2 regions of the Fictibacillus sp. 7GRE50 genome follow, and region 1 is predicted to be linked to the other one. Evidence: riboswitches for the same ligand, from Rfam matches in the RefSeq annotation. Region 1 holds a riboswitch; the other holds the start of a gene.
The links. Region 1 has a riboswitch for cyclic di-GMP ahead of IHV12_RS04785 (S1C family serine protease). Riboswitches for the same ligand answer to the same signal wherever they lie in the genome.
Positions count from the first base shown of each region.

Region 1 (10,420 bases):
AAGTTTTTTAGTAAGCACTTCAGGCTTTCGGTGCCCCATAAAATAACGTAAGTCTGCATGACAGATGCTTGCAATCAGCGGTTCAACAACCACTTCCCCTTCATTAATCGTTCGATTAACGGTAACCTCTTCCATCTGATAAGGACCTAATAAACGATACGTCCTTGAATGGATTGACTGTTCCTGCACAAATCATTCCTCCTCGTATGAAGACCGGTAGTTATTTATTGTTCGTTTTCGCTCAGTTAAAGTTCATTTATGCTCGTTAATGTAAATAATAGTCATACGTTGTTTGTCTGTCAAGAATTTTAAGCAAAATTGAGCTAAAAGTAGATATAAAAAATACCTTGAAAGGAGTTTCACCCTTCAAGGTCTCTAAAAGAATTATCGGTTACTATTTTTTATCATTTCCAAGTACGAATCTATGAAGCTTTCTTTCAGTTTAAATGGAATGGAGCAGCCCTTAGGTTTATTGTAAAAAAACCTCAATTACCCCTATACAGTCATTTGCTTTAACCGTTTCATTACATGAGGACGTTTGTAGCCAAATTCGTCATGAATCTCTTTGTACAGTTCAAATAAAGTCTCATATTTTTCAACATGGTTCGGCTTTGGATAGTAAGTCTTTAGAAAAGGTTGTTTCATAGATTGTACGACTTCCTCTAACTCCAATCCTCCTGCAGCAGCACCTAACATGGCCGCACCAATTCCGGAAGCATGATCTGTGGAAGACACATGAATCTCTCGGTTAAGGACATCGGCATAGATCTGCATGAGCAGTTCGTTCTTTTGTGGCAGCCCGCCGCAAGCATATACACGGTCAATCGCAATTCCCCATGACTCGAAGTTATCAATAATTATCTTTGATCCAAACGCTGTAGCTTCAAGGTATGCCCGATAAATATCCTCTGGCTTTGTTTGCAACGTAAGACCAATTAAAGTTCCAGTTAAGTTGGAATCGGACAATACGGATCGATTTCCATTATGCCAGTCTAATGCTATCAAGCCAGTTTCCCCTGGTTCCTTTTGAATCGCTAAGGATTCCAGATAAGTAAATAAAGATAGATTTTGTTTCTTGGCTTCCTCCACATAAGAAGATGGAGCTTGTTTCACATACCATCCAAAGAGATCACCAACAGCCGATTGACCCGCTTCATAGGCGTAAAAACCAGGTAGGATGCCATCATTCACCACCCCTGAGATGCCAGGCACTTGAATAAATTCTTCATTTAGCGTCATATGACACGTAGATGTTCCCATTACCATCGTAAGTTGATTAGAACGTGATGCACCAACACCAAGGAGAGCAGAATGAGCATCAATGATTGAGACTCCAACAGGTAACCCTTTAGGTAATCCTAATGAGTTCGCCACCTCTTCTGTAAGGACACCCGCTCGTTGGCCAACTTTGCCTACTTTTCCTTGTAACTTTGTATGTACCATCTGCCCTAAAGTAGGATTCAATTCTTCAAAGAACTTTTTGGGAAAGCCTTCTTCCTCACTCCAAAAGGCTTTAAATCCAAGAGAACAATTGCTTCTCACCACTTCTCCAGTCAGTTTTGCAACGATCCAATCTCCCGCTTCTAGCATATAATCGGTAGCTTCATATACATCAGGTGCATGATTAATCGTCTCAAGACATTTTGGAATAAACCATTCTGTTGATACTGTGAAACCATACCTTCTCAGCCATTCACTTTTTTCATATAAGGCTTTATCCAACAACGCTTGCGCTTCTTCTTTTGGCCCATGATGCTTCCAAAGTTTTACCCAAGCATGAGGATTATTTTCATATTCTTTTAGCGAACATAAAGGATCTAGGTTTTCTTTCACACAGAGAAATGTTGAGGAAGTAAAATCAATTCCAACCCCAATCAATTCATGAGGATGGATGTTAGCTTCTTTCATAGCAGTAGGAATACCATTGTATAACACATCGAGATAATCTTGAGGATGTTGCAGAGCAAAATCGTGAGGAATCTGAACACTTTGGTCTGTTGGAAGAACATCGACCATTACCCCGTGTTTGTAGGGAACGGTACTTATGGCTTTTATGGTTCCAGTACTCACCTCAACCACAATTACTCGTCCAGACTCCGTGCCAAAATCAATACCAATAGAATAACCGGACATCTTTATTCACCTCTTATGTAAGCGCTTTTCCATAATCATATAGAATATGTATGGAATTCTCAACATAAATGAACATAAATGAGTTCGGTAGTGTGCAAATATAAACAATTAAAATTTACTAACAAGATTTAAGATATTCATGTAATGGTTCTATAGTCACGAAAAGTTAATGCTATATTGTATTTTTTTCCATATATGATAGGATAAAAGTATGATAACCATATAAAGGCAAACTTATTGAAAAGTAAGGACGCAAAGCCACGGGTCTAAGGTGCTTCACACTACGACAGCCGGGCAGCTAAAGGTATATTCGCATTTAACCTACGGCTAGATTGTAGGTTTTTTATTTTTTATAGGCATACATTTTGAAAGGTGAAATAGATACGATGAAAAAAATTCTCTTCCATTCGACGTTGGTCACTATTGTCCTCATTTGCGGGTTATCTCTAGCTTACTTTCTATTTACAACGATTCCACAGAATCAAGCAAAGCCTGCTGTAACTGAAGTGAAAACCACTACCATAACAAAGGAAGTGGCTGCAAAAGAAAAGTCAAGTTTAAAGTCTATAATCAAAGCAACTCAAGACAAGGTTGTGCAAATTGAGACATCCAACGGCCAAGGCTCAGGGTTTCTATATAACAACAAAGGAGATATTGTTACCAATGCCCATGTAGTAGGGTATGAAGTTAGCGTAACGATACGCATGAGCGATCAACAAACGTATACAGGTAAAGTGATCGGGCGGAGTGAACATACGGATATCGCTCTGATTCGTGTTCAAGAGTTAGCAAATACTACTCCATTAAAGGTAAAAAAAGAGAAAGCAGAAACTGGTGACGATGTTGTAGCATTAGGCAGTCCACTCGGTTTGCAAAACACGGTAACTGTAGGAATCATCAGTGGACTAGATCGCTCCTTCCAATTAGACCGCTACTACTACGAGAACATGTATCAAATTACAGCACCTATTTCACCGGGTAATAGTGGAGGACCGATTGTAAGTGGCATAGACGGATCGGTGCTTGGTATTAACTCTGTCAAATACATTAAAGAAAACAATATTGGATTTAGCATTCCGTTGTATGCCGTATTGCCGACGTTAGCAGAATGGTCAAAGAACCCGATGAATCTTCAGCCATATGAAGAAGATCATGATTTTGATTACGAAATACCAGAGTATGATGGAGACCTTTCTGAGGATGAAAACGATGAAGGTGCATATTATGAGGATGGATCAGATTCTGACACGAACACCGGTATGGATGAAGAATACAGCGAAGAGCCTTATGAAGAATACGAGGAAGATGAATATTATGAAGATTACGATGAAGGATATGAGTCTTCCTACGAAGTAACACCTGATGATGCGGTATACACTGTTGAAGAATACTATAATTATGTGAATGCTGGAGAATATGAGCTAGCTTACGTTCTGATTGGCGGTAACTGGAAAGCTTCTTCTCCTTCATTAGAAGTATTTACTGAAGGATATGCACAAACAATATATACTACGATTACGAATTCTTACGTGAGCGATAACGGTGATGGCACATATCAAGTTGATATTACGTTAGAGGCACAAGAATATGTAAATGAAACCGAACAAACTTCCGTTTATCAGATGAGCTATGTGGTCGGAATGGAAGATGATAGACTTAAATTATTAGGTGGAGAAATGGTTAATTAAAACATTACAAATAAACAGCACTGCAACTGCAGCGCTGTTTGTTTTTATTTTATACGAACCGACACTGTATCCCCTACATGTTTCGAACTAAAATCCAACTCAACACGCAATCTTCCCTCATCATCAGCCCGTGTCTTCACAACTTTAGCACCTCGATCACCTTTAATCTTCACGTGATACTTTCCGTTCGGCTTAAACCAAGGTGCTGTTTGAACATCTGCTTTTCCTGAACCCTGAAGTTTGAATCCTTTCTTCGTCACGTCGGATAATCTAGCAAACTCCATTTCATCTCGATCGAATGTAACATCCCAGCCGTAGATAGAAAAGGATGATTCAGCCGACTTATATTGAAAAGGAATCGGCGCTTCTGGGGGATTATTAAAGATATCCATGAACCGAGGCAACGTTTGGTGCAGATCGCGCTGCCAATAGCCCCACGTATGAGAACCTGGTCCATAACTATCCCACACATGTGAAATATTCAGTTCATCTAACCGATTATGAAGACTCGTTGACATCACAAAGCAAGTCTCTTCAACCGGAGATTCCAAACCACCATCCAACGGTCCGCCCGCTTCACCTGTTCCCGTGTGTATGGCAAGATCTACACCTTCCAAGTTTTCTGCTAGGTCCCAAGGGTTATGGCTTCTCCAAATGATCTCATTCGTTTCTCTGTCACCCCAAACGGTTCCAGGTGGTACTTTTTCCTGGTTCTGAAAGATCGTCTTCTCTAAAAACTCAGGGTCTAGATTCGTATCAAGTACACCTGAAAATGATGCTGCAGCTACAAAAAGATCGGGATGCCTTGCTGTGTATGACATCGCACCAAAGCCACCCATAGACAAGCCTGCTATCGCTCGTCCTTCTCTTGTTCCTTTTGCACGATAATGTTGCTCCACCCAAGGAATGAGTTCTTCGATATGATACTTCTCCCACTGTGGTGGTCCATAGGCACCTCCGTTATACCAATCCGAATAACTCGCACCTCGCCCCGCATCAGGCATAACTACAATTAACGGTAGATCCTCTGTTATCTTTTCAATATCCGTTCGAGCCGTCCATGCTTTGTAGTCACCACAGCAACCATGTAGCAAGTAAAGAACAGGGTATGTTTGCTCTGATTCCTCATATCCTTTAGGCAAAATGACTCGCAGTGATGTCTGTTTACCTAATGCCGGACTATGAAGTGTAATGTCGTGAAGCCTCTCACTTAGGGGAGTGTCGGAAATAAGCTCCACTTGTGCATGAGCTTGTCCACTTGGATAAAGGGGAATAATGAATAGAAATACAAGTAAACACTTAAGTAAAATCCGAAACATGGTATGGCCTCCTCTTCTACTTACCTTAATTTTCCTTATATAAGAATAAGATTACAGGTCATGAGTTGCATTTACAATGAGGCTAAGGGCTTTACGTGAAAGAAGTGATTCTGGGTATAATATCCTTACGTTTTTTTAGCCGAAATTATTGCTTCATTAAAAAAATCCCTGTTTCCAGAGATTTCTTTAGCTATTTATATTTTTATTCTTCGCGCTATAAATTCTATATATAATCCCAATAGCTGCAATAACCAACACAACCACAAGGGAAAAAGTCGTTTTGACATAGGTGTTATAACCCATTGCGATTATAAACGCTAAGAGAATGAATATGTTTAGCATGGATATAACCCCTTTCTCAAAAGTTTCGGGATCTTTCCGACTTTCTATCATAGATATTTAAGAACGCTTCAACTACAAAAAACACGACTAGTCCAACAATTAAAATAGTAAATGAATGCGTAATAAGCTCTCTATCTAGAAAAAATTCAAAGTACGAATTAATTAACAGCAACACTGCCCATACGGTAAAGGTACACCAGCAAGCAATATTAACATTCCTCCGCTTGATCTTTTCATTGTGCTTGAAGAACATTGACATTCTCCTTTCTAGTTGTACTTATAAATATCCTTTATTTGTAATATTAAACATTTGTTTAATGATGTTCAAAAAATAATGCTCCTATTTGTTAAAACAAATGAAAAGATAGATTTTAGAAGTAGTATTGCGGAGAAGAAATAAAAATAATCGCACAGAATAACAAGCTAACTACGAGTAACTATATAATAGTAGAAACTCAAATAAAAGCTTAGATAAAATTTTATCTAAGCCCTTCAAGAAGTATTTATTTTATTATTTTAAACGTATTGCCACAACTTCTGCAAAACGGGAGCCATTCGTCGATTCAATCACTAATCGTACAGCATCGGTACTAATTGGCTCACTCAACTGATATTGCTTTCTTCGTGTATGATTGTCTTTCTCTACAATGAGTTCCTTCCACTCGTTATTCTCTTTCTCTAGCGCTTCAATTCTGTAGTCTTTCACTAGTTCAGGAAACGCTTCAAAAGGTGTTCGTTTATCATGCAGATTATTTAAATCCTCATTTACATCATTATTGAAGATTAGCTGTATTTCAGAAATTGTTCTTGTTTCAGGTAACTTTACTTCTAACCATTCTTCCTTCCCATCTTGCATTTCAGATGAGGACCACATATTTGGACCACCATAAGGGCGTAGATATCCATTAACGACTTGCTCTGGCATATAAGCATTCGTTTCATCGTGTAAACGGATACAGAAATGATCACGACCAATAGGTTTTTGGCTCCATTGTACAATCAACTGATTATTATCAATAGCTTGAAGCAACCTTGAGATATTTGCTGATTTTTCTCGCACAAAACCTAGTGTACCTGTTTGTGGTTCTGATGATTGATGGATAGAAACAGCATCATTTTCACGTATAACGATAAAGGCATTTTGAGGTGAATCAGGTGTCCAAGGAAGTTCAGCAGTCACCCAATTCTTTTCTCCTCTTGAAACATGAACTGTATCACTAGCATGTTGCTCACCTGAAATATAATTTTCTAGACGCCCCGTGTCCCATAACTCCACTTTAATTTCGGTATCCTCTTTAGCATCGACTAAAAGATCAACCTTCGTAATTTTAGGGTTGGCTGGAACAATAAACGCAACATCGTTTGTTAGTTGCATGGTTTGTTTGGATAAAGGTAAAGATAAGTTCGTTAGTTGACTAGACGCTTCAACCGTAGCACCTTCAGTCAAGTCACCCTCGTAGGTTACACCGATCATGGCCGCATCGTTCCACAGTAGTTTTTGTTGTAGTTCAGTCATGTGATTTTCATAAACATCTCTAGGAGTAACCCCTTTATCAACCGCTAAGGCTGCACCTGCACCTGCTGCCTCACCCATTACAGAACACGTTGCCATAACCCGAGTTGCGCCAAAAGCAACATGGGTCGCGCTAATGTTTCGACCAGCAAACATCAGGTTACTGACATTTTTAGAATACAAACTTCTAAACGGAATTTGGAAATTCCCATCTGTGCAGAATAATTTAGAGATATACTCGCTTGCATACATACCTTCAGGTGGATGTAGATCGATGGACCAGCCTCCGAATCCGATATTATCATCGAATTGTTTCTGAGTTAAAAGGTCGTTCTGCGTTAAGATATAGTCTCCAATAAAACGGCGATATTCCCGCTTCCCTGGAACACTCCCCACCCATTCTAGGGTCATGTTTTCTGCATCGAACTCCCCTGAATTTTTGATATAATCCCAGATTCCATAAATAACAGACCACAGTTCATCACGAATATGTTCATTATCATAAAGTGTGTCTAGGTGGGCTTCTCCGCCCCACTCGATCCACCAATAGTAACAACCATTGTCACCCGCTTTAAAGACACGTTTCATCGGAATTGCCGTCTTCGTTATATCTTGAGCAAAACTTGGGGCAACAAATTTTACCGGATGGCCTGCATCCTTTGTATAGAAAAACATCGTACTGCCAAGCGTGATATTATCGGATTTCTCTGGCGCCCATTCTTCTTGAAACTCATCATACGCTTCGCGTCCGATACGATATTTTGCACCCGCAAGAAACCCAACGAACCCGTCACCTGAGCAATCTAAAAACATAGGACTTTCAAAACGAAGCTTGCGTTCTGATCCCATCATAAAACCAGTAACAGAACGGATTTGCCTATCGTTTTCATCTCCGTCTGCCTCAACTTCATACACATTTGTGTTCAGGAAAAGGTGAATATTCGGTTCTCTCCTTACCGCTTCTAGTACTACAAGATCCCAATAGTATGGGTTTCCATCGGGATTTAAGAATTGATTCTCCGTTAACATCTCACCAATAATTCCTGTTTCACGAGCATAACGATTAACTCCCAGACCAGTCGCGCCTAACACCCAAACACGTATTTCACTACTAGAGTTCCCCCCCAGCACAGGTCTGTTCTGTACGAGCGCTACCTTTTTTCCGAGTCTCGCTGCTGAGATTGCTGCAGAAACTCCAGCTAATCCTCCCCCTACAATAGTGATATCTGATTGAACTGTTTCTAGTTTCATATAAGAGCTCCTTTGTCCGCTTATTGGTTACCTTATTCCAAAACAAATCGTTCTTAATTTCCTTTATTCAACAGTTAGTTTAATTTATTTCATTATAAATTTGCTACTAGACTTATAACATGCACTAATGTAACATTGCACATATATTTTATTTCACTTACTCAAAAGAGGTGGTCTGAATTTGGATAAAAGATATTTATGGGTATGTTCGTTAAAACTGTTATCGTATACCTATTTTGAACGCAAGGAAAATTTCGTAATGAATGAAGATATCTATGATTCTTGGATTTTGTTCATGATCGATAGTGGGAGCTTCGATTATCAAATCGAGGAAGAGGTTGGAACAGTTGAACCCGGTGATATACTAGTTTGTCCACCAGGAATTACGTTTCGTCGAAAAATTGGAACACCCATCGCACTACATTTTATTAGCTTTGATGTAGACGAAGATTTAAAGTTGAATCAGTTTGTGTTACCTCGCTTTAAAACTACACTTTCAGACCGATTACGATTAGACTCAGATATTAATTACCTACACAACTATCATTTAACGAATGATCCGAAAGAGTTTATACAGCAGCAACATATGCTCAATGATATTTGGCAGATGCTCTGTAATGAATGGGATAAAGAAATGCATCCTAATGAATATCTGTATCACACTTATTCTGGAGATCCTTTAATGAATGAAGCTTATGAATGGTTGTTGAATAATGCCTATTCAAAATTTAATTTACGTGAGCTCTCTGATTTAGTGGGTTTGAGTCCTGTACAATTTTCCCGCCGATTCCAACGTGAATTTCACATGAAACCGTCCGAGTTTGTAAAAAGGTTACGCATTCTAAAAGTAGCTCGCCTTCTCATCGACACTAATTTAACATTAGAACAAATCGCTGAACGATGCGGCTATGAGAATGGATTCTATCTTAGTCGTGTATTCAGAGGAGTTATGGGAATGAGTCCTTCTGAATATAGAGTTCAAAACATCGTTTAGAATGATTAACCTCGCACTTTTTTGCTTGTTTATGTTGACAAATAATTAAATAACTCTTTATTATGAACACATATAAACAAAAACAAACACGAATATCATAAACTTCATATCACGTTAGGAGGTTGTACATTTTTAACCTTAAATTTCAGAACATTAATAATTTTTAGTCTTCTCTAAATTGGTAACTCATTCATTTCTTTGAATGAATAAGTAGAGTAATAGAAAGGAGCTGTACTCTTTGGCCACATATTTGATCCGAAGATTCATTTATTCGCTCTTTGTAATATGGGGAGCCATTACAATTATCTTTGCAGTGGTCCGGATTATACCAGGTGACCCTGCCGCCGTAATGCTAGGGAGTAACGCTACTCCTGAACAAATACAATCGTTAAAAGAATCTCTTGGTTTGAGCAAACCGCTCATTGTCCAGTATGGGGAATTCATACTGAATGCTGCCCGTTTTGACTTTGGTGAATCTTTTAGACTTGGTGGATCCGCCATTTCACACGTTATGGAAAGATTGCCATTCACCGTAACACTAGCGTTCACAGCTATTTTATTCGCCATTCTTATTAGTTTCCCCCTTGGGATTCAGGCCGCTCGCAAACCGAATGGGATAGCTGATAAGATGATCTCTTTTATCTCACTATTTGGGCAATCTCTTCCTACCTTCTGGGTGGGTATCGTGTTAATTTTAATTTTTTCAAGGATACTTGGAGTCTTACCTAGTGCTGGAGCAGGTTCGATCTGGCATCTCATAATGCCAGCATTTACGTTATGTCTACCTTTCATCGGTATGATCGTGAGACTTGTTCGAAGCGGAATTTTAGAAGAATTGCGCCAAGGATATGTACAAACGGCTCGCTCAAAGGGGCTCAAGCAAAATTTTATTCTGTACATTCACGTACTTCGCAATGCGCTCATTCCCGTGGTTACCGTATTGGGCTTATTATTAGGAGAATTTATTGGAAGCGCTATCATTATCGAGGTTGTATTTTCTTGGCCAGGAATCGGTCGTCTTTTAATCAATTCCATTTTGTACCGTGATTATGCAGTCGTTCAAGCTGCGGTTGCTTTAATTGCCGTTATCTATATCATCCTCAATCTTGTAGTAGACATTCTGTATGGCTACATCGATCCAAGGGTTACTGTGGAGGAATCATCATGAATGATGTGAATG
Region 1 is NZ_JACZDW010000001.1:986,534-996,953, forward strand. It holds gene IHV12_RS04775 (alcohol dehydrogenase catalytic domain-containing protein) at 1-189, opposite strand, end outside; gene IHV12_RS04780 (ribulokinase) at 496-2,133, opposite strand; cyclic di-GMP riboswitch class I at 2,351-2,436, shown strand; gene IHV12_RS04785 (S1C family serine protease) at 2,520-3,821, shown strand; gene IHV12_RS04790 (alpha/beta hydrolase) at 3,866-5,140, opposite strand; gene IHV12_RS04795 (FAD-dependent oxidoreductase) at 5,994-8,246, opposite strand; gene IHV12_RS04800 (helix-turn-helix domain-containing protein) at 8,428-9,240, shown strand; gene IHV12_RS04805 (ABC transporter permease) at 9,479-10,408, shown strand; gene IHV12_RS04810 (ABC transporter permease) at 10,405-10,420, shown strand, end outside.

Region 2 (10,420 bases), on a different contig from region 1:
GATTCCAAGTCCTGAACCTACGAGGATCATATTCATGATTGCTGTCGTATTAGTCGTTTGAGTATCCATAAAATGCATGCTTGTCATACCACTGACCATGATGAACAATCCAAGCATAGCCAATTTCTTGTACTTGCCTGTCTTAGTTATAATCTGCCCACTTATCGTGCTTCCTGCAACCATTGCAAGTGTTAATGGCATCATTACAAACCCGGATTTAGTAGCAGATGTTCCCATCACTCCTTGTATAAAGAAAGGCATATACATGATGGACCCAAACATGCCTGCTCCTAAAAAGAATCCGATTATATTAGAAACGGTGAACACTTTATTTTTGAACATATCAAGTGGTAGAACAGGACTTGATACACGCTTTTCTGTTAGCACAAACAAAAAGAAAGCTACGATCGTTACAGTGAAAAGTCCGATGATCTCTGGAGATACCCAATCGTATTCATTTCCTGCCCAGGTGAATGAAAGGAGAAGAGGAACCATTGTTAATGTTAGTAGCAGAGAACCTGTGTAATCAATAGATTCTTTCTCTTTTCTTTGTACAGAAGGAAATAAAAAGTAGATAGCAGCAAAAGCGACGAGGCCAAAGGGAAGAAAGATCCAGAATACCCAGTGCCAATGAAAGTGATCAACGATGTATCCGCCTAATGTAGGACCAAATACGCTAGCTAAACCGAAAACACTGCTCATTATCCCTTGCCATCTGCCGCGTTCGCGAGGTGGAAATAGATCCCCAACTGCTGTGAAAGCCGTTGACATGATCATACCGCCACCAAAGCCTTGAACACCTCTGTATAAGATGAGCTCAAGGATGCTTCCAGATATGCCGCATAAAAGCGAACCTGCCGTAAACACTCCAATCCCTAAAAGGATAAATGGCTTTCTTCCGTAAATGTCTGATAATTTTCCAACTAAAATAGCAGTGATACTTGAAGTGAGCATGAAAATCGTGAAAACCCAGCTGTAGTATTCTATTCCTCCAAGATCAGCAATGATTTTTGGTAAGGACGTACCAACAATTGTTTGGTTTAACGCAGCAAAAAGCATAGCAGACATGATGGAAAGCATGATAATAACTTTCCGCCGCATTTCAAGATGTTCCATGCATCATCCTCCTATTCATGTTGTAAATAATTCACAATGTGAATTATTTGTTAAAAAGAAAACTGCTTCATTAATCAAGCAGTTTTGTTGAAGATTCTATCATTTGTTTTATGTCTCCATCTGTTAAAGCAGCAAACTTTTTTTCTAGGTAGTTATTTTTAATGTTATCCATTTTTCGTGCAATTTCTCTACCATCTTCAGTAATTTCCAAATAGACGATCCGACGGTCTGAATCTGATCGTACACGCTGAATATAATTCTTTCCAACAAGCCGATCCGTAACCGCGGTAATATGGCTTGATGAAACTTTTAATTCGTTAGCGATTTCGGAAGCCATCAGAGGACTTTGAATAAATAAAGTCTGAAGAACAGCAAACTCATTGCTTGGGATATAATCTGAGTACACTTCGTTCAAACCTTTTCTTAACGTACGAAAAAGTCTACGTAAACTCATTTCCAATTCGCGCTCTAAATCATTTCTTAATGGGGTTTGTTCTCTATTTTCCATTTTAACACCCTTGCTTTTTGTTTCTTCTTCTACTAGTATATGATAATTTATATTTAATAAGAAAGAAAGCAAAAGGTTTGGGGAGACACGGATTATGAAAAATTCAACATTATTTTTTGTGCTTTTAGGCTTTGGATTTTTGATCGGAGCAGCTTACTGGGTTTGGGCGATCACAACACAATCACAACCAGGTGGAATGTAAAAAAATGAGCCTTAATGGCTCTTTTTTTGTATAAACAAACACTTCTAATTTAAATAAATGGGAGGTGTTGGTATGAAAGTAAAGTATCAGATTACAACTAAACATATTAATAAAGAATGGAAGCAGCGTCCAGGAGGTAACCGTATACCACGCTATGCGGTTGCGCACGATACTGGTAACCCTAACTCTACGGCTCAACAGAACTACGAATATTTCAACAGCAGACAACTAGAGGCTTCTGCACACGTAATCATAGATGATAAACAGATATTGATGATCATTCCATTGCAAGAAAAAGCTTGGCACGTTCGCTCTAACGTATCGGATGCTAATGAATGGGCGATTGGGGTAGAGTTATGCTATGGACCTTCCATAGATTTTAACAAAGCTTACAGCCGTTATGTATGGTTTTTTGCGTATTTATGTGAGATGTACCAATGGGACCCTGCGCGGGACATAAAAGGGCACTTTCAGCTAGACCCAAAAAGAAGGACAGATCCTTTAAACTGTTTTCATCAATATGATAAAACATTTCCATTTTTCATTGAGGATGTTAAGTATGAGCTAAAAAAATTTGTTGTTAACCAGAACGAGTTTAAAGAACTTGTCACTGCAGAAGAAAAGCTCTATAAGGTGCAGATTGGGGCATTCACATCTAGAGAGAATGCCGAAAACCTTTCTCGAAAAGCTAAATCTGCAGGATTTGCTGTTCATATTGATTACTCCTAGAAACAATCAATGCGAAAACAGCCTCGAGAGTAGTTGATTTTCATTCCAGGTAATAGTAAATAAGACAAAAATACTTGCCTCTTAAGTAAGGCAGGTATTTTTTTCTAGTATAAAAAGAACGTTTGTTCGCATATAATATAAAAAAGGAGGTTGCTTCATGACTAACTTATTAATGAGATGCATTCAAGAACGGGTTGGAATAGAAATGATCTACCTCTCGCAAAAAGGTGATATCTCGCACCGTTTTGTAATTCCATACTCTTTCGACGGTCATACAATAAAGGGATACTGCTCGGCAAAAAAGCAGATTCGAAGTTTTCACATAAGAAACATATTATCCGTACATTCACGTTTTTTGTCTTCTTGAGATTGGGGGGATTGTCGTGCAATATGGAAGCGAAGAAGAGCGTTCGCTTATTGAAAAATTTGTGATGTATCCGATTTTACTTACAGTGTTTAATCGCGATCTGCAGATTATTTGCGGCTCTCCATTTAAATTGAGACAGCCATACGTTGCATTAGTAGAACAAATTATGAATCAAATCAGCAAAGATCTATTTGATGTACGAATTGAATTGAGAAAAAGAAGAATTAAAGTTATGGATGCACGCCGTGAGGAAGATATTACAGAATATGAAATCTTTATTAGGGGTTATCGTGAAATTATGAGGTTTCCAAACATTCATCTAAAAAACAAAGCAGAAACACTTATGCTTTCTTATCTACAAGTGACCGTAGAATAATGGATAAAGCATGCCAGTTTCATTTTCGATAACATCTGTATACAATGAACGTATTGCAGAAACATAAGATGATGATAATAGGATTAGAATTTGAATTGAGGAACCTTATGGAACACTTTATCCAGCTAGCTAGACAATTGAACAGAGAAATAATGATTGAAAGCCGCAGCCCATTTGATCCGGTATGTCCGGTGAATACACCACACCCTTGGCAGATGCTGGGCTGTGGGAACTATGCAGCTGTGTTTTCACATCCTGATCATCCAGCATATGTAGTTAAGATTTACGGCAGGGATGAGCATGGATTATTAGAGGAAAAAAAGGTTTATGATCGACTAGGAACACACCCTGGATTTTCTGTTTGTTATTATTCCGAACAACGTTTTTTAATCTTAAAACGTATTGAAGGAATGACTCTGTACGACTGTGTGCATAAAGGTGTAAAAATTCCTGAAAATGTGATTTATGACATCGATGAAGCAGTGAGGCATGCAAAAGACAAAGGATTGTTTCCTAACGATGTACATGGAAAAAATGTCATGATATCCAATAATAGAGGAATTATTGTAGACGTATCTGATTTTAGCCGATACGAAACTTGCAGGAAATGGAAAGATTTAAGGAAAGCTTATTTTACATTTTACAAGAAAACGCTGTATTACTTTCCAATAAAGATTCCTTATATTGTTTTGAATGGAGTAAGGATTGGGTATAGGTACTATAGAAAGTTAAAAATATCCAAAAAACAAAGCCTAAAATAATAGGATTAAAGAACTATTAAAATCATTGGCACAAATTACCTTAGTAGGATATAATAACTATAAATCAATAAAAACCTTTGTTATTAAGGGCAAACCAGTTGAAAAGCTGGGACGCAAAGCTATGGGCCTAAAGTATGGTGAACATGCAATGGCAGCCGGTTGCCAAAGGGAAACGGACTCGTGTTTAGACACAAGCGTTTCTATGAAGCTTTATTCTCATATTTTGTAGTTTCTCTGCAGGAATAATGTGTTCATAGAGGTTAAAAGTATCTAAAACATAAATTGAAGCCATTCCCTTTATTAGGTGATGGCTTTTTGTATGTAATTTTTGAGGGATTTGAGGGGTTGTAGAATGGAAAACTTCCAACTAGACTTACGCGCACTCAAAAAAAACTTGTTACCAGAATTTATGAAGTCTATTCCAGCCATGATACATACACACAAAGAACATCTAAGAAAAAATGAAGACTTTCATACGTTTCTAAACGGTTTTGTTGAGCAATACGAGAAGATACTAGAGAAATTTTTACGCGGGATTGTGCATGCAGTGTTTTTAGAAGAAGAACGATTCAAATCCTTTTTAAAACAAGGAGAGCAGAAAGCGTTTCGATCAGGTATTCATTTTTTAAGGCATCAACGAATTCCTCATCAAGCACTTGCGTGTTTTACAACGAGTATTAGTGAATCCGTTTTATTTGAAGTGAAAAAAGCAACGTCCAACGAGCCGTTAGTTATACAACTATTTATGTTAGATCGCTGGAACCGGATTTCTCACCATGCTGTTACAGGGTTTCTAAGCGGTTTCTCTTCTCAACAGTTTAAAGATCTTAAGGAGATTAGCATTCGTGATCCATTAACAAATCTGTATAATCGTCGCTACTTTTATGATTGTTTAGAAAAGGAGCTAGAAAAGGCAAATAGACTTAAGCTTCCTCTTACACTTGTCATGTTTGATATCAATAACTTTAAATTAATCAATGACGAGCTAGGGCATCACGCGGGTGACGAGATACTTCAGCAGATCGCAGAACTTTCAAAGCGACTAAAATTGTTCTCTGGATTTAGATTCGGTGGAGATGAATTTGTTTTTCTCTTACCAGGAATTACTGAAGATGAAGCATACATCTTAACTGAAAAACTAGAAAGTCAGCTTATCGTTTGGAATGAATCCATCTCATTGGCATATGGTGCAATAGAATTACTTGCAGATGCATGTGAAAACATAGACTATTACCTGCAGCTTGCTGATGAGCGTATGTACACGAACAAAAGAGCTAGAAGTGAGAATAAATCACTGATTTGATCATGTAAAATAATGGGCCTTTCTGCTATGTTTTTCGCAGATCGTATAACGTAAAGGAAGTTGAATGCATGAAAGATTCATTTACGATTACGGAACACCGTTCTGAAACCATATCATCTTTGTTACGGTGGTTCTTTTTAATTCTTTGCATACCTGTTTTTTATTATCAACCTATATCAAGCGTTTTGAATTATGAAACGGAAACTTTTCCGATCCTTTTTATAATCGGCATTATATATATGACATCCACACAAATTGTATTACACCGATTGCCAGAGACGTCACTGTACTACCGTGTTTTTACAAGAGGTGGAATTGTTTTTGATTGTCTTGCTTATGCATGGTTGATGCAGCTTACTGGTGGAGCTGATAGTGCGTTTGTTGCTGTTGGTTACCTAATCGTTATCCATGCTGCTCTGTATTGGAGGTTAAAGGGCGCTTTTATAGTAGGAACAGTGAGTTTTACCATTCTCTGTTACTTTTTTATAAGAGATAGTGGGTATATGAACACGCTCTCTTCCTTTGAATTTTTAATGAAGAGCATCTTCTTATGGTTGATCGCTTTTTACGGCGGTGTGATTGCCTCAAAAGAAAGACAATATTATTTCGAGAAGAATATGTATCAGCTTCAATCTGAACAAGACTATTTAACAGGTTTGCTGAATCATCGGAAATTTCAAGAGGACGTATTGGAAAAAACAAAACAGAATAAACCTTTTACACTTGTATTATGTGATATTGATCGGTTTAAAATGTTTAACGATCAGCACGGCCATTTAATTGGTGATGAGGTGCTCAAGCTTGTAGGTGCAACGTTTAAACGTTTCATTTCTTTAAAAGAAGGAGAAGCTTATCGTTACGGTGGAGAAGAGTTCGCCTGGATTCTCCATACTACATGCAGAACAGAAGTGAAAAATACGATTGAAACGATCAATAAGCATTTAGAAACCTTTCCATATATATCAGGTGATAATGAGTTACCTGTTACACTTAGTTATGGCATTGCGAGTTATGTAGAAGGTGAGAAGCCTTCGCAAATGATTCATAGAGCTGATGTGCTGCTATACGAGGCAAAGGCGGCAGGAAGAAATACGTTAAAATTGGATACGGTCACAATGGAGGAAAATCAGCTATCAATATAGCGGTTTTCCTTTTTTATGTTTTTCGTTCCTTGGTGCACTCTCGTCTACCCGAAATGATGGTATCTGCCTTTTACAAATATTATTCGTTTACGTAACTATCCTATAACTACCAGGAGGATGTGCTTCTTTTTAAAGGTCGTAGCCTTTGATGTCATAGTAGATTATGAGATAATGAAGTTAGAATTCAAGTGCGGAACAGGGGATGAACATAATGAGTTTGCAATTTATTTTGGGACGATCCGGCAGCGGAAAGTCCCACTCTGTATTTAAGGAGATCCAAAGAGAACTTACAGAACGTCCTTCAGGAAATCCGATCATCTATCTTGTACCAGATCAGATGACCTTTCAATCGGAGTATAAGCTTGCATCAACGCCAGAATTATCCGGAATGATGCGTGCGCAAGTCTTTAGTTTTTCAAGGCTTGCTTGGCGTATTCTTGGTGAGACCGGTGGTTTGACAAGAATGCACATCACATCTACTGGAATAAGAATGATGCTTCGGAAAATCGTCGAGCATAAAAAAGAAGATCTTAAAATCTTTCGAAAAGCCTCTGAACAAAGTGGTTTTTACGAATTACTTGAGTTGATGACTACAGAACTTAAACGATATTGTGTTAGTGCAGAAGATCTTTCGTGGAATGCTGAAACACTGCTTTCTCTCGGTCAAAAAGAAAATAATAAAAAAGTGCTTCAGGATAAATTATCAGATCTGAGTGTCATTTCGAGCTCCTTGGATGAGGCACTGATTGGGAAGTATGTAGATTCAGAAGATTATTTACGTTTGCTTCAAGCAAAGATTCCTTTATCCGAGAGCATTAAAGAAAGTGAAATTTACATAGATGGATTTCATTCGTTTACTCCACAAGAACTTGAAGTTATAGCGGGATTACTGGCACACGCCAAAAAAGTGACCATTGCACTCACTGTCGATGAATCTTTTACTATGGAGTCAGAACCTCATGAGCTAGATTTGTTTTATATGACGAAAAAGACGGCTCAGACGCTAACAGCACAGGCCAAAGAACTTGGTGTATTCGTTGAGGAACCAATCTATCTTCATGAAAAGCCTAAGTATAATTCAAGTGCTATCGCTCATATCGAAGAGCAGTATGATCGAAGGCCGGCCATACCATCTTCCAAACATGAAGGTGTTGGAGTAGCGGCAGCTGTAAATGTTCGGTCTGAAGTTGAAGGAGCGGCAAGGAAAATCGCAGAACTCGTTCGTGACCACGGATATAGGTATCGCGATATCGCAGTTACAGTCCGAAATGCTGGTAGTTATCAAACACTGATTGAAACGGTATTTACAGATTATGAGATACCTGTTTTTCTTGATCAAAAAAAATCTATGCTTCACCATCCACTGATTGAGCTTATACGTTCTTCACTAGATATTGTCTTAAAGAATTGGCGCTATGAAGCCGTTTTTCGAGCTGTTAAAACAGATATGCTCTATCCGCTTGATGAGATAAGAAAAACGACTTCTGAGATGAGACGTTGTATGGATGAACTTGAAAATTATGTGTTAGCACTTGGTATTCAAGGCAGAAGGTGGACAGATCCTAAACCTTGGAAGTATAAAAGATTTAGAGGATTCGAAGCAGAAGATTTTGGAAAGACAACTCGTGATGATGAAAAAGAACAGCTGATCAACGATATGCGGGACATGATTGTATCTCCTTTGAGTCGTTTATCTAAAAACCTATCAAACAGCAAAAGTATCATCCAATATTGTAAAAGTCTTTATCAGTATCTTGAGGATTTAAATGTACCGATGAAACTTGAACGATTGAGAATTCATGCGGAATCAGCAGGAAAACTAAGAGCAGCATCTGAACATGGTCAAGTTTGGAATGCGTTGTTAGGTCTTCTTGATGAGATGGTAGAGTTGACCGGTGAGGAAGAACTTTCAAAAGAAACGTGGATGCAGATGCTTGATACAGGGCTTGAAAGCCTTAAGTTTGCTCTTGTTCCTCCTTCTCTCGATCAAGTATTAGTAGGAACAATGGAAAGATCTCGTTTTACGGATGTAAAAGTAAATTTTGTTCTCGGCGTAAACGATGGAATCATTCCGTTAAAACCTAAGGACGATGGATTGCTTTCAGAAGATGAAAGAGAGGCTTTGGATCGAAACGGTGTGGTGCTAGCACCGACGGCACGCAGAAAGCTGCTTGATGAACAGTTTATGATCTATTTGGCTTTAACGAATGCTAGTGATCATCTGTTTGTTTCATATGCCCTAGCAGACGAGGAAGGGAAAACGATGCAGCCTTCTATGGTCATACAGCGATTGCATGATCTTTTCCCTGATTTAAAGGAAGAACTATATCAAAATGAACCAGCTTTACAAAACGATTTGGATTTTGTGCAGCATCCAATAAAGAGTGTATCTTTTTTAAGTACGCAGCTCAGAGAATGGAAAAAAGGTTATCCGATCTCTTCTGTTTGGTGGGATGTATACAATTGGGTGGTCAGAGACAAGGATTGTAATTTCTATGCAAAGCGAGCTCTGTCTTCTCTCTTCTATTTTAATAGAGAAGCACCTCTCAGTTCATCTGTATCAAGAGATCTTTATGGTGATAAGATTTTAACAAGCATCTCGAGAATGGAGCTTTTCCAATCATGTCCATTCTCTCAGTTCATGTCGTATGGTCTGAAGCTTAAAGAACGGCAAATGTACAAACTTGAAGCTCCAGATATCGGACAGCTTTTTCATGCTGCGTTAAAACAGATGAATGATTCGCTTCAGCAAAGAAGCGTAGCCTGGAGTGATCTTTCAAAAGGGGATTGTTATCGTTTGGCAGGAGATATTGTAGAACTCTTGGCACCACAGCTTCAACATGAGATTCTGTTAAGTTCTAATAGACATCTTTATATCAAGAAAAAGCTAAAAGAAGTAGTCGGAAAAGCTTCTCACATATTAAGTCAGCACGCAAAGGCGAGCGGGTTCACTCCTGCAGGTCTTGAACTAGCATTTGCTTCTGGTGCAACATTGCCGCCATTAACGTATAAATTACCGAATGGAACGACTATGGAAGTTATCGGACGTATCGATCGTGTTGATACAGCAAAAAGTTCAAAAGGACTTCTTATGCGCGTGATTGATTATAAATCAAGCTCAACTGGTCTCAACTTGGCAGAGCTGTATCATGGAATTGCTCTGCAGATGCTGACTTATCTAGACGTTGCAGTCACACATTCAGAAAGCTGGCTTGGTGAAGAGTCCGTTCCAGCAGGCGTTCTGTATTTCCATGTACACAACCCACTATTGAATCAAAAGAAACTGCTTAGTGTGGAAGAAATCGAAAAAGAAGTGTTAAAGAAGTTTAAGATGAAAGGTTTAGTACTTGCTGAAGAAGAGGCCGTTCAACTTATGGACAGTACAATGGATAAGCGTTCTTCTATCATTCCAGTCGCTCTAACTCAAAAAGGATTTCATAAGTCACATTCCTCGATCGCCTCAAGTGAGCAGTTTAACACGATGCGTAATCATGCGCGAAAGATGGCTGTAACGAGTGGAGAAGGAATTACAAACGGAGTGATCGATATCTCTCCATATGAGATGAAGAAAAAAACACCATGTACGTTCTGTTCATATAAGCCTGTTTGTCAGTTTGATCAAACCCTTGAAGAGAATCAATACCGTCAACTTCGTTCAGAAAAAGATGATGTCATCCTAGAAAAAATGCATCAGGAAGGAGGAACTGTCAATTGAAGACTTTAATCCCAAAACCAGAAGGTGCCACTTGGACGGATGAACAGTGGCTGGCCATTCAAGCCAGAGGAGAAAACGTTCTCGTTGCTGCAGCAGCTGGATCAGGAAAAACGGCCGTCCTTGTCGAACGAATAATCACGATGATACGTGAAAAGATTGCTGATGTAGATCGGTTGCTTATCGTTACGTTCACAAACGCTG
Region 2 is NZ_JACZDW010000003.1:713,374-723,793, reverse strand. It holds gene IHV12_RS14855 (MDR family MFS transporter) at 1-1,116, opposite strand, end outside; gene IHV12_RS14850 (MarR family winged helix-turn-helix transcriptional regulator) at 1,187-1,624, opposite strand; gene IHV12_RS14845 (N-acetylmuramoyl-L-alanine amidase) at 1,899-2,555, shown strand; gene IHV12_RS14840 (hypothetical protein) at 2,713-2,922, shown strand; gene IHV12_RS14835 (hypothetical protein) at 2,939-3,298, shown strand; gene IHV12_RS14830 (serine/threonine protein kinase) at 3,406-4,059, shown strand; cyclic di-GMP riboswitch class I at 4,138-4,226, shown strand; gene IHV12_RS14825 (GGDEF domain-containing protein) at 4,412-5,362, shown strand; gene IHV12_RS14820 (GGDEF domain-containing protein) at 5,431-6,504, shown strand; gene addB (helicase-exonuclease AddAB subunit AddB) at 6,716-10,219, shown strand; gene addA (helicase-exonuclease AddAB subunit AddA) at 10,216-10,420, shown strand, end outside.
Region 2: linked by a shared signal. The riboswitch ahead of IHV12_RS14825 (GGDEF domain-containing protein) and the one ahead of IHV12_RS04785 (S1C family serine protease) in region 1 are both predicted to bind cyclic di-GMP.